One region of the Sphaerisporangium krabiense genome, then DNA from elsewhere that is predicted to be linked to it. Evidence: riboswitches for the same ligand, from Rfam matches in the RefSeq annotation. Region 1 holds a riboswitch; each other region holds the start of a gene.

Region 1 (4,205 bases):
TCGCAGGACGTCCGGTAGGCGGCGAGCGCGATCTCCTCGGCGACGCGCGTGGACAGGGCCAGCGCCTCGGGCGCGTCGAAGGGCAGGCGCAGCGCGAAGAACACGTCGGCCAGGCCCATCACGCCGAGCCCGATCGGGCGCCAGCGCCTGTTGGCGGCCTCGGCCTCGGGCGTCGGGTAGTAGCCGAGGTCGATGGACCTGTCCAGGAACCGGACGGCGGTCGCCACCGTGGCGCGCAGCCGCGCCCAGTCGAGCCCGCCGCCGGTCAGGTGGGCGGCCAGGTTGACCGAGCCGAGGTTGCACACCGCGGTCTCGGCGTCGCTGGTCACCTCCAGGATCTCGGTGCAGAGGTTGGACAGGTGGATGACGTTCTCCGGCAGCGCCGTCTGGTTGGACGCGCGGTTGGCGGCGTCCTTGAACGTCATCCAGCCGTTGCCGGTCTGGGCGAGCGTGCGCATCATGCGGCCGTACAGCGCGCGGGCGGGCACCTTGCGGACCTGCCGTCCGGCGGCCTCGGCCTCGCGGTAGGCGGTCTCGAACGCCTCACCCCACAGGTCGGTCAGCTCCGGGACCTCCTTGGGGTCGAACAGCGACCACTCGGCGTCGGCCTCGACCCTGCGCATGAACTCGTCGGGCACCCAGTTGGCCAGGTTCAGGTTGTGGGTGCGCCGGGCGTCCTCGCCGGTGTTGTCGCGCAGTTCGAGGAACTCCTCGACGTCGGCGTGCCAGGGTTCGAGGTAGACGCAGGCCGCGCCCTTGCGCCGCCCGCCCTGGTTGACGGCGGCGACGCTGGCGTCCAGCGTGCGCAGCCAGGGGACGATGCCGTTGGACAGCCCGTTGGTGCCCCGGATCAGCGAGCCGCGCGCGCGGACCCTGGTCCAGGCGATGCCGATGCCGCCCGCGTACTTCGACAGGCGCGCCACCTGGGCGTACCGCTGGTAGATGCCGTCCAGCTCGTCGCGCGGGGAGTCCAGCAGGAAGCACGAGGAGAGCTGGGGCCTGCGGGTGCCGGAGTTGAACAGCGTGGGCGAGCTCGGCAGGTACGACAGCGTGGAGATCAGCCGGTACAGCTCGCCGGCCTCGGCGACGGTCCGCGCGAGGCCGCAGGCGACGCGCAGGAAGAAGTGCTGCGGGGTCTCGAGGACGCCCCGGGTGACGGGGTGGCGCAGCAGGTAGCGGTCGTAGACGGTGCGCAGCCCGAAGTACTCGAAGCGGCCGTCCCCCTCCGGGTCGGTGAGAGCGTCCAGCGCGGCGGCGTGGTCCCGGACGAACGCGGCGAGCCGGTCGTGGACCAGGCCCGCGGCGTGCGTGGCCGCGACCGACTCCGAGAACCTCCGCACGCCGTGCGCCGCCGCCTCCTCGGCGATCTCCTCGGCGAGCAGCCGGGCGGCGAGGCGGGAGTTCTCCGGGTCGGCGATGACCCGGGCGGCGGCCTCCTCGATGGCGAGCCGCCGTCGCTCGCCGGCCGCGTCCCGCCGGTAGGCCGGGGGCGGGACGGTCGCCGCGTCACTCGCCGGGTGAGTCACCGCGTCGGTCACGGTCACCTGCTGTCTCCTTCGTGCGAACGGGGTGCCGCGAGGAAGGAGCGCACGAAGACATGGCCCGGCGGCCCTCATGCGGGCATGCCGGGACGACCTCGTCTCGCGGCCCTCCCTCGGGGCCTGGACGACGTCACGGGCAGGTCTTCGGGCTCGCGGGCGCACGGCACACCCCTACTGGCCGTCGCTTCCCGGGCCCTGCGGCCCAGTGCCTTGTGACGGCGGTCGTTCCCGCTCACCGCTGCGGGGCAGCGCCGGACTCACACCGGCTTCCCTCTTACCTCGCCGAAGCGAACCAGCGACGAGCATGGATCCTACATCTAGTGGCGCGGCGCGCAACAACCCCTATAAGTTGTGTCGAGCAGGGGTACGGAGCGTCACCGTCAGGCCCGCACGCCCAGCTCGCCGAGCGCGCGGCCGAGGCGGGCCGACTCCACGCCGAGCCACTGCCGGAAGTCCTCGCCGTCCAGGTACAAGGGGGTCCAGCCGTTGCGCCCGCACAGCGCCTGCCAGCGCGGCGACTCGGCCACGTCCCGGCACAGCAGGGCCAGCGCGGCGCGGTCGTCGTCGGCGAGGCGGCCCGGCCCGAGCAGGCCGCGCCAGTTCGCGCAGTACAGGTGGACGTCGGACTCCAGCAGCGTCGGGGCCTCCAGGCCGGGGATGCGCTCGGGCGAGGACACCGCGAGCACGCGCAGCTCTCCCGAGCGCACGCGCGCCCGCACGGCCGCCTGCCCCGCGATGACGGCGGCCGCGCCGCCGCCGTTGAGCGCGGCGACGGCGTCGTCGCAGGTCGGGTGGGCCGCGTACCGGACCAGGCGGGCGTCGACGCCGAGGCTCTGGGCGAGCATGCCGAGCAGCAGGTGGTCCACGCCGCCCTCGTTCCTGCCCGCGACGGCGAGCCGGCCGGGGTCGCGGCGCAGGGCGTCGGCGAACGCGCCGAACGTGGCCAGGCGCGAGGACGCGGGGACGGCGATCAGCTCCCACTCGCCGCAGAGCCGGGCCACCGGGGTCGTGCCGGCGAAGGCGCCCGACGGGCGGGCGGCGCGCACCGTGCCGACCAGCTCGGGTTCGGCCATCAGGACCTGGTCGGCGCGGGGCGCCCGGGTGAACTCGGCCAGGCAGGACGCGAGGGGCCTGGTCTCGACGTGGACGGCCCTGGCCAGCGACTCGCGTTCGGCCACTCCTTTCAGCGACCGGGCGACCCTGTCGGCGTCGCCGCCCGCCGGGCCCGGCACCACCATCGAGATCCGCGTGGTGGCGGGGCCGCGCGTGCCGGTGGCGCCGCCGCACCCGGCGGCCATTGCGACGAGCCCCGCGCCGAGCGCGAGAACCTGGCGACGACGCATGGTTCACGCCCTTTCCCCCGATATCGGGCTAAATGCCCATTTCAGCGGCCCGGCACACGGCACGAGAACGGATCCTTGACGTCCTCCGCGCTCCTGACCCACCTCGACGTCCCGCTCACCGCGCGGGAGAGGCGGTCCCCCGTACGGGGGAGGCGGTTCCCGATGCGGGGGGAGTCGCCGGTCAACGGCGCGCGGCGAATGTGGACACGTTGGTCTTTCGCCCGTCGAAATGGGAGCCATCGTGTCCGACACCCGATCCGACACCACACCGTCCACCACCACCTCTCCCCGGAAAGCCGGGTGGGCCGGATGGGCGGGATACGCGGCGGCGGTGTGGGCCGCCCTGTACGGAGTGGTGGCGTTGTTCTGGACGATCTCCGGGAAGGGCTACCCCTTCGGGCCGGGACACGCGGAGGACTCCCCCGCGCTGCTGCGGTCGCCGCCCGCCTCGACGGGGGCGCCGATCTTCGCGACCGTGCTGCTCGTCACCGCCGTCGCGGCCCTGGCCATGGCGGGCCGGCACGCGGTGTCGCCGGGCCGCCCGGCGCGCGCCGCCCTGCTCGGCTTCGGCTGGACTGTGGCGGCGGTCCTGCTCGTGGGCGTGCCGACCGAGGACGTCCTCGCGCTCACCGGGTACGCGCCGATGCTGATCCTCGGCGCCCCCTTCGGCTGGCCGCGAGGCGTGGACTACGCCGCCGTGTTCGACTGGTCGCTGCTGAACCAGGTCTGGTGCCTGGCCGGCGGCTATCTGGTGGCGTTCACGGTGCTGTCCTGGCAGCGGCGCGCCCGGGGGGCCTGCGCCCGCTGCGGCCGGCGCCACGACGGCTCGGCGCGGGACCGGCGCCGCCTGCTCGCGCTGAGCCGCTGGGCGACGGCCGCGGCCGTCGTGATCCCCCTGCTGTACGCGGCGAGCCGGTACGCCTGGCTCGCGGGCATCCCGCTCGGCATCGACGACGCGCTGCTGCGCTCGCTGTGGGACAGCGGCGGCGTCTGGGCGGGCGCGGGGCTCGCGACGGCCGCCGTCGCGGGGGCGGCGCTCACGCTGGGTCTCGTCCAGCGCTGGGGAGAGGTGTTCCCCCACTGGACGCCCGGCCTGGCGGGCCGCCGCGTCCCCATCACGCTCGCCGTGATCCCGGCGGCGTACGTGGCGCCCATCGTCGTCACGGCGGGCCTCGGCATCGTCACCTCGCCCGAGCTCGGCCGGCTGACCGGCTACAGCCCGGTGCTGCTCGGCACGCACGCGCTCTGGCTGCTGTGGGGCCCGGCCCTGGCGTTCGCCGCCTTCTGCTACTACCTGCGGCGGCGCGGCGCGTGCCCGATG
Region 2 (4,205 bases), on a different contig from region 1:
CGCCGTCCGGTGTGTACGGTCCGCGGTCCAGGATGAGGTGGTGGTGGGCGGGCAGCGGAGGCTCGGGCGGGTCCACCGTGCGGATCAGGAACCACAGGGCGTCCAGGCCCGCGAACACGGGCAGGCCCTGGCGTCCGGTCGTGAGGAACACCCTGCGTCCCAGGGAGGGCAGGGACGCGGCGGCGTCCTCCAGCGACCGCGCCCAGCGCCAGTCGTCCCCCTCCTCCGGGCGCCATCCCGGACGCCTGAGCACCAGCAACGGGACCCCGGCCAGCTCCGTGGCCCGCACGGCGGAGGCGGTGATCCGCTCGGCGAAGGGGTGCGTGGCGTCGACCACCGCACGTATGCGCTGGTCACGAAGCCATACGGCCATCCGGTCCGGGCCGCCGAACCCGCCGACGCGCACCTCGCCCTCCGGCAGCCGTGGGTCGTTCACCCGGCCGGCCAGCGACGAGACCACGCGGATCTCGGGACGTCCCGCGAGCGCCGCCGCGAGCCGCCGCGCCTCGCCCGTGCCGCCGAGTATCAGTACCCCCGCACTCACCGAGCCTCCCTGTGATGCCTCTCGCGCCACGAACACGAAGCTCCGTCAGCGCGCGTCCCGGGCCGCGGTGACGGCGGCGGCGACGTCCTCGATGGCCGTCGCGCGCACGCTCCCACCCCCGGCCTCGACCCGGTACCCGTCCCCGGTGGCCACCACCAGCACGGCGTCCCCACTCGGCCGCCCGCACCGACGCTCACAGCCCACCCAGTGCACGGGCAGCGGCACGCCCGACGGACCGGCGGCTGCTTGGAGGGCGGCGCGGGCGGGGCCGCTCTGAGGAGTGACGCGGGCGGTGTCCCCCAGAAGGGCGGCCCGGGCGGTGGTGGCTTGGCCGGTGGCCTGGGTGGCGTCGGTCTGGACGTCGGAGAGGGACTTCTCGCATCCTGGTCGCCCGGCGCAGGACGACACGCCGCTCCACGGGGAACGCGGGTCGGTGACCAGCCCGGCCTCCTCCGACCGTGAGCGCCATCGTTCCGCGTCCTCAGGGGTCAGTCCGGGCACGATCACGCCGCGCCACGGCGTCAGCCGTACCTCACCAGGCCCCGCCTCGGCCGCCGCCGCCAGTACGGCCGTCTGCGCGGCCGTCAGCCGTCCGAGCGGCGGCATCACGACGAGGGCCACCCGTCCGTCGGCCTGCGGCATCGGCCCGAGCAGCACGGCGCCCGGCTCCGCGGGGATGGCGACCTCGCCCGCGACCGCGGCACGACCAGGCGCCGTAGGCCGAGAAGGGGCGTGGAGGCGCGTGGTGATCGCTTCGGGCCCGTCGGCCAGTTCCGCGATGCGCCAGGCGGTGGAACCCCGCGCCGCGCGCTCGGTGAGGAACGCCTCGGCGGCGTCGATCATGAGCGCCACGGCCTCGCGCGGCCCCGCCCGCAGGCCGGTGTCCCGCCCGGCCAGCAGAACCGCGCCCTGGACGGGCACGACCGGCTCGCAAGGCTCAGGGGATGCGGGGGGCGGCAAGGGGATGTAGGTGATGTCGGCCGGGAGGTGGGCGACGTCGCCGCGGCCGTCGTCGAGGGCGAACAGGAAGCGGCCGGGCAGGTCGGACAGGGCGGGGCGGGAGAGGAGCATGGCGTCCAGTTCGCGGACCAGCGGGGCGATCTCCAGGAGTCCGCGCCCGTCCAGGCCGGCCAAGGGAGAGGCCAGGATGTTGCGCACCCGTTCGTGCGTGGCCGAAGGGAGGAGGCCGGCGGCGGCCATCCGTTCGGCGAACCGTGCCGCCGCCGGTCCGGTCAGTCCGCGTACCTGCACGTTCGCCCGCGAGGTCAGCTCGATGACCCCCGAGCCGAGGTCGGCCGCCGCCGCGCCGAGCTCGCGCAGCCGTCCGGCCGTGAGCAGCCCTCCGGGGACGCGGACCCGTGCCACGGCGCCGTCCGCCGCGGCATGCGTCTGCAGAGCGCCGGGACAGGCGTCCCGCCGCGCCCGCTCGGGAAAGTCCACGACCGCCACGCCGAGGATCGTAACCCCAGGCCCGAGCCCTCAGACCAGTGCGTCCCCTTCAGACAGCCGGTGGGATCTGGGCATCCGGCGTGAGGGCGCGGCCGTGCGGGCACTGGTCGGATCCTTCGGTCGAAGGGGTACCTCTCTCCCCATGGGCGGTGGGGGCGTGATCTGATAGGGGCGACGGCGATGCGGAGGAAGCCGGTGTGAGTCCGGCGCGGTCCCGCCACTGTTACCGGGGAGTCGACCCCACCTGAAGGCCACGGCCCGGAGACGGGCGGGAAGGCCGGGGTGAAGCGCTGATCCGGGAGCCAGGAGACTCCGAGCCGTGTATGGACCCGCTACCCGGGGCGCGGACCCCGAGTGAGGAAACGTGCCGTGCGCGAACTCCCTGTCCTGCTGCTGTCGACCTCTGACACCGACCTGCTCAGCGCACGCGCGAGCGGTCTGCCGTACCGGCTCGGCAACCCCGCCCGGCTGGCGCCCGGCGACCTTCCCCCGCTGCTGGAGGACGCCGGCCTCGTGGTGGTCCGCCTGCTCGGTGGCCGGCGCGTCTGGGAGGAGGGGCTGGACGCCGTGCTGGCCGGTCCCCGCCCGGTCGTGGTGCTCGGCGGCGAGCAGGCCCCTGACGCCGAGCTGATGGAGCTGTCCACGGTGCCGGGCGGCGTGTGCGCGGAGGCGCACGCCTACCTGGCCCACGGCGGCCCGGCGAACCTCGCGGAGCTGCACCGCTTCCTGTCCGACACCGTCCTGCTGACCGGCCACGGCTTCGCGCCGCCCGCGCCGACCCCGAGCTGGGGCGTCCTGGACCGCCCGCGGTCCTCGGAGACACAGGGGGCAGGGGCGCGGGCCGTGGAGGGGCAGGGGCGGCCTGTGGTGGGGGTGCTCTACTACCGGGCGCATCACGTCGCGGGGAACACGCGGTTCGTCGAGGTGCTGTGTGACGCGGTGGAGGAGGCCGGGGGGCGGGCGTTGCCCGTGTACTGCGCCTCGCTGCGGGCGGCCGAGCCGGGTCTGCTGGAGGCGCTCGCCCAGGTGGACGCGCTGGTGGTGACCGTGCTCGCGGCGGGAGGCACGCGGCCCGCGACCGCGTCGGCGGGCGGCGACGACGAGGCGTGGGACGTGGGCGCGCTGGCGAGGCTGGACGTGCCCGTCCTGCAAGGCCTGTGCCTCACGGGGGACCGCGCGACGTGGCTGGCGAGCGACGACGGCCTGTCGCCGCTGGACGCCGCCTCGCAGGTGGCCATCCCGGAGTTCGACGGGCGGATCATCACCGTCCCCTTCTCGTTCAAGGAGGTCGACGCCGACGGCCTGCCCGTCTACGTGGCCGACCCGGAGCGCGCGGCCAGGGTCGCGGGCATCGCCGTCCGCCACGCCGCGCTCCGGCACGTGCCCCCGTCCGCCAGGCGGGTCGCCGTGATGCTGTCGGCGTACCCGACCAAGCACGCCCGCATCGGCAACGCGGTGGGTCTCGACACGCCCGCCAGCGTCGTACGGCTGATGGCCGCGATGCGGGACCAGGGGTACGACATCGGGGCCGACGGCGAGATCCCGGGCGTGGCCGAGGGGGACGGCGACGCGCTGATCCACGCGCTCATCGCCGCGGGCGGCCAGGACCAGGACTGGCTGACCGAGGAGCAGCTCGCCGGCAACCCCGTCCGCGTCTCGGCGGCCCGCTACGGCGCCTGGTACGCCACCCTCCCCGAGGACCTGCGGGCCCGCATGGAGCGGCACTGGGGCCCGCCGCCGGGCGAGCTGTTCGTCGACCGTTCCCGCGACCCGGAGGGCGAGATCGTGCTGGCCGCGCTGCGCGCCGGCAACGTCGTGGTGATGGTGCAGCCGCCGCGCGGGTTCGGCGAGAACCCCATCGCGATCTACCACGATCCGGACCTGCCGCCGAGCCACCACTTCCTGGCCGCCTACCGCTGGCTGCGCGACGGTTTCGGCGCGCACGCCGTCGTCCACGTCGGCAAGCACGGCAACCTGGAGTGGCTCCCGGGCAAGTCGGCCGGCATGTCCGCCTCCTGCGGCACCGACGCCGCGCTCGGCGACCTGCCGCTGATCTACCCCTTCCTGGTCAACGACCCGGGCGAGGGCACGCAGGCCAAGCGCCGCGCCCACGCCGTGCTGGTGGACCATCTCGTGCCGCCGATGGCCCGCGCGGACGGCTACGGCGACATGGCGCGCCTGGAGCAGCTCCTGGACGAGCACGCCTCGATCG
Region 3 (4,205 bases), on a different contig from region 1:
CGTCCACGCCGAGGCCGACGGCCTCGTCGTCGCCCACCGACATGACGTCGAGCAGGCGGCCGTGGGCCAGCAGGACGACCGCCGACACCAGGGCGTAGGGGGCGACCAGCCGGACCTGGGACCAGTCGCCCGCGACGCCGCCGAGTATCCAGGAGTAGATCTTCTGGAGCTGCTCGACGCGGATCTGCTGGACGAACGCCTGCAGCGCGGCGAGGAAGGAGGAGACCGCGACCCCGGCGAGCACGAGCGTGGCCGTGCCGCCGCCGCGCCCGGCCGTGCTGCCGAGCGCGTACGCCAGCAGCACCCCGCCGATCGCGCCGCCGAACGCGGCGATCGGCACCAGGCCCTCCACCTGCACCAGGACGATCATCAGGGTGGCGGTGAAGCCGGCGCCCGCGGCGGCGCCGAGCAGATAGGGGTCGGCGAGGGGGTTGCGGAACACGCCCTGGTAGCCGGCGCCGGACATGGCGAGCAGGCCGCCGACGACGGCGGCCAGCACGACCCGGGGCATGCGCAGCTCGAAGAGCAGGCCCTTCTCGACCGGCGAGAGACCCGAGCTCACCGAGACGAACGGCAGCCGGTCGAGGAGTTCGAGCAGCATGCCCTTCGCGGGGATGCCGACCGCCCCGATCGTCAGGCCCGCCAGCAGGCAGATCGCGAGCACGACCAGCGCCACCACGAGCGCCGCCGGCCGTGCGCGCGCCGGAGACGCCGTCGCCATGGCCGCCGGTCTCAGCCCGCGGCCTTCTGGACGGCCTCGCCCACGACCTTGACCAGGTCGACCACGCGCGGCCCCCAGCGGGAGGCGATGTCATCGTCGAGGGGGACGACCCGGTCGTTCTTGATGGCGGACAGGCCGGCCCAGCCGGGCCTCTTGGCGAGGGTCGCCTTGGACTGGCCGCAGCACTTGGTGTCGCCCAAGAAGATCAGGTCGGGGTCGGCCTTGACGACGAACTCGCTGGAGAGCTTGGGGTAGCCGCCGGCGGGGTCGGGGGCCTTGTCGGCGATGTTGGTCAGGCCGAACAGGCCGTAGACCTGGCCGAGGAAGGTGCTGGAGGTCACCGAGTAGGGGGTGCTGTCCAGCTCGTGGTAGTAGCTCAGCTTCTTGTCCTTGGGCGCGGCGGCGGCGATCGCGTCGATCCGGCCCTTCATGCCCTGGGCGAGCTCGGCGGCCTTGGCGCCGTTGCCGGTGGCGGCCCCGAGGTCGGCGATCTCGTCGTAGACCTCGTCGAATTTGGTGGCGGCGGGCTCCAGCAGCACCGGGACGCCGACCTTGGTGAGCGCGCCGACGATGCCGTCAATGTCGTTGGACAGGACGACCAGGTCGGGGCTCTTGGCGATGATGGCCTCGGCGTTCGGCTTGAAGCCGGACAGGTCGGTCTTCGGCGCCTCCGCCGGGTGGTTGGACTGGTCGTCCACGGCGACGACCTGCGGGCCCGCGCCGATCGCGAACAGCGTCTCGGTGTGGCTGGCCGACAGAGAGATGATCTTCGTGGGCTTGGCGGCGATCGTCACCGGGCCGTTGCCGGCCTGGACGGTGACCGGGAAGCCGGCGGCGCCCGCGGACGGGGCGGGAGCCTGGGAAGTGCTGGGGGCTGCGCCGGGAGCTGAGGGAGCGTCGGTCCGGCCGCACGCGGCCAGCGTCAGCGTACCCAGCAACGCGCACGCCAGGGCCGTGCGTACGGGCCTCACGCGGGTTCCTCCTGTTGCCGGGAAACGAGGACCCGTGGTCATGACGGATCACCCTTTTCCACGAGGGTTGACGGCGTCGGCGCGGGTGGAGGCGACCTGGCTCGATCCGAGGGGATCTCACAGTTGCGGGACAGCGCCGGAATCACACCGGACTTCGCTCCACGCCACGCGTCACACGAACCGTATCAATCCACGGGTGGAGGGGACACGCCAGGTCGTGACCGGCGTACCACCGCAGGTCAGGCGAGCTGGGCCTCGGCCGCGGCGATGATCTCCTGGAGGCGGAGGCCGTGGCGGGCGTCCAGCGGGTGGCCGCCGCCGGCGCGCACGGTGGCGGCGAACTCGGCGGCCATGGCGGGGAAGACCTCCGGGCCGAGGACGTCGCCGGTCAGTGTGGCGCTGCCCCGGTGGCCGTAGACCGCGACCCGGGAGACGCCGTCCCCGCCGCGCGCGGCCATGGACAGCGACGCCTCGCTGACCGCGCCGGTCTCGTGCTCCAGCAGCAGGCCCGTCCAGGCGAGCGGGTCGCCGTGGGCGCGCACGCCGGTGACGGGCCCGAGCGCGGCGTCCAGCAGGTCGATCACGTGCGGGCCGACGTCGAGGATCGCGCCGCGCTCGCGCCGCCACGGGGAGTCGATCTCGTGCAGGGCGCCGGAGACGTTCACGGCGTGCCCGCCGAAGGGGTCGAGGCCGGAGACCCGCCGCAGGAAGTCCTTGGTGGCGGGGGCGTACCGGAAGGTCAGCACCATCTGGGAGGCGACGCCGGCCTCGCCCACGGCGTCGGCCAGGCGGCGCGCGGCGTCGAGGTCGGCGGCCAGCGGCTTCTCCAGCAGCAGGGCCTTGCCGGCCTTGGCGGCGAGGAGGCCGAGCTCGGCCTGCACGGCGGGCGGGACGCAGAACGCGACGGCCTCGCAGACGTCGAACAGCTCCTCGACCCGCTCGTACACCGGCGCCCCGAGGCGGGCGGCGGCCTCGGGCCTGCGCGCCCACACCCCGGCGAGCCGCGTGTGCGGCCCGGCGGCGAGCATGGGGGCGTGCACGGCCTCCGCCCACGGCCCGGCTCCGATGAGGCCCACCGACACTGGTTCCACGACGTTCAGCTCCCCGGGGTGTCCGACGGTCGGAGTGAGACTAGCCCAGCCGTGTGGGGGTCTCCGGCGGCGGGTATCACGCCCTTGGATTCCGGACTGTACGGAAAAGGCCATTTTCGACGGTCTAAGTGGTTATTGACCGAAACCTTGATCGCGGTCCGCGATCGTGATAGTTCATTGATCATGTGGCATTTTGCCGCACGAAATTACCAATTGTCGCGTTCGCGATATGCGGTGAGCGGCGCTCGATAGGAAGCCTCCGGAGCCGGACCCCCCTCCCCCGGCACCTGGGCGCCCGCTTCGTGCGGCACAACCGGTCACGGCCTTTCACGGCCTTTCACGCATGGCGCGAACGCGGCACGGCCCGCAGCACACCCCTTGGAGCACCCCACGATGTCGGTCGCCGCTTCCCCCCGGCATGCCCGAACCGTTCCCCTCCTCAGACTCCTCCCCCGGCTCTGGCGCGACCCCGTGAACATGCTGGCGACGCTCGCCCGCGATGCGAGCGGCATGATCGTACGTCTCCCCGCCGGCTCGCCTTCCCTCTACCTCGTCAGCCATCCCGACCACGTGCAGCACGTGCTGCGCGGCAATTGGGAGAACTACCAGCGCGACGGGATGTTGTGGCGGCCCGTGCGACGCCTGCTCGGGCAGAGCATTCTGAGCGACGGCGCCTCCTGGGAGGCCAGCAGGCGGATCATGCAGCCGCTGCTGACCGCGAGGAAGGTGGCCTCGCTGGCCGAGGAGATGGCGCGCACGGTGAACGAGCGCGTCGGCGAACTGGAGGGGTACGCGGTCTCGGGCCGTACCTTCGACGCGGCCGAGGAACTGGCGGACCTCGTCAACCAGACCGTGATCAAGGTGCTGTTCGGCGGGCGGCTCTCCCGCGCGGCCGGGCACCGGCTGTCCCTCGCCTACGACCGCGCGACCCGCGCCATCGCCTTCCGCCTGCTCATGCCCTCCATGCCCTACTCCCTCCGCCTGCCCGGCGACCGGACCTTCATGGCGGCGGTGAAGACCATCGACGAGGAGATCCTGCCCATGATCCGGCAGGGGTGCCCGCACGCGCCCGGCGACGTCTTCTCCGCGCTCTACCAGGCCAGAGCCGAGCGGGGCGAGGGCGAGCGGCAGATCCGCGACGACATCGTGAACATGTACAGCGCGGCCGCGGAGACGACGGCGACCGCCCTCACCTGGCTGTGGCCCACGCTGGACGCCCACCCCGACGTCGCCGACCGGCTGCGCGCCGAGGTGGACCAGGTCGTGGGCGACGGGCCGGTGCGGGCGTCCCACCTGCCGGAGCTGACCTACACCTCGATGGTGCTGCGGGAGCTGATGCGGCTCAGCCCGGCCGCCTGGCTGTTCCCCCGCGTGGCCGAGAACGCCGACCGCATCGACGGCGTGCCGATCGAGGCCGGGGCG

What was found. Region 1 has a riboswitch for cobalamin ahead of BJ981_RS32185 (ribonucleoside-diphosphate reductase subunit alpha). Riboswitches for the same ligand answer to the same signal wherever they lie in the genome.
Region 2: linked by a shared signal. The riboswitch ahead of cobN (cobaltochelatase subunit CobN) and the one ahead of BJ981_RS32185 (ribonucleoside-diphosphate reductase subunit alpha) in region 1 are both predicted to bind cobalamin.
Region 3: linked by a shared signal. The riboswitch ahead of BJ981_RS23685 (ABC transporter substrate-binding protein) and the one ahead of BJ981_RS32185 (ribonucleoside-diphosphate reductase subunit alpha) in region 1 are both predicted to bind cobalamin.

The regions. Positions count from the first base shown of each region.
Region 1 is NZ_JACHBR010000002.1:959,586-963,790, reverse strand. Features, by position in the region: gene BJ981_RS32185 (ribonucleoside-diphosphate reductase subunit alpha) at 1-1,544, opposite strand, end outside; cobalamin riboswitch at 1,660-1,853, opposite strand; gene BJ981_RS32180 (Bug family tripartite tricarboxylate transporter substrate binding protein) at 1,922-2,884, opposite strand; gene BJ981_RS32175 (hypothetical protein) at 3,126-4,205, shown strand, end outside.
Region 2 is NZ_JACHBR010000001.1:4,570,248-4,574,452, forward strand. Features, by position in the region: gene BJ981_RS20230 (cobalt-precorrin-6A reductase) at 1-544, opposite strand, end outside; gene BJ981_RS20235 (ferredoxin-like domain-containing protein) at 590-1,993, opposite strand; cobalamin riboswitch at 2,179-2,306, shown strand; gene cobN (cobaltochelatase subunit CobN) at 2,363-4,205, shown strand, end outside.
Region 3 is NZ_JACHBR010000001.1:5,390,412-5,394,616, reverse strand. Features, by position in the region: gene BJ981_RS23690 (FecCD family ABC transporter permease) at 1-721, opposite strand, end outside; gene BJ981_RS23685 (ABC transporter substrate-binding protein) at 733-1,692, opposite strand; cobalamin riboswitch at 1,762-1,884, opposite strand; gene BJ981_RS23680 (Gfo/Idh/MocA family protein) at 1,932-2,783, opposite strand; gene BJ981_RS23675 (cytochrome P450) at 3,177-4,205, shown strand, end outside.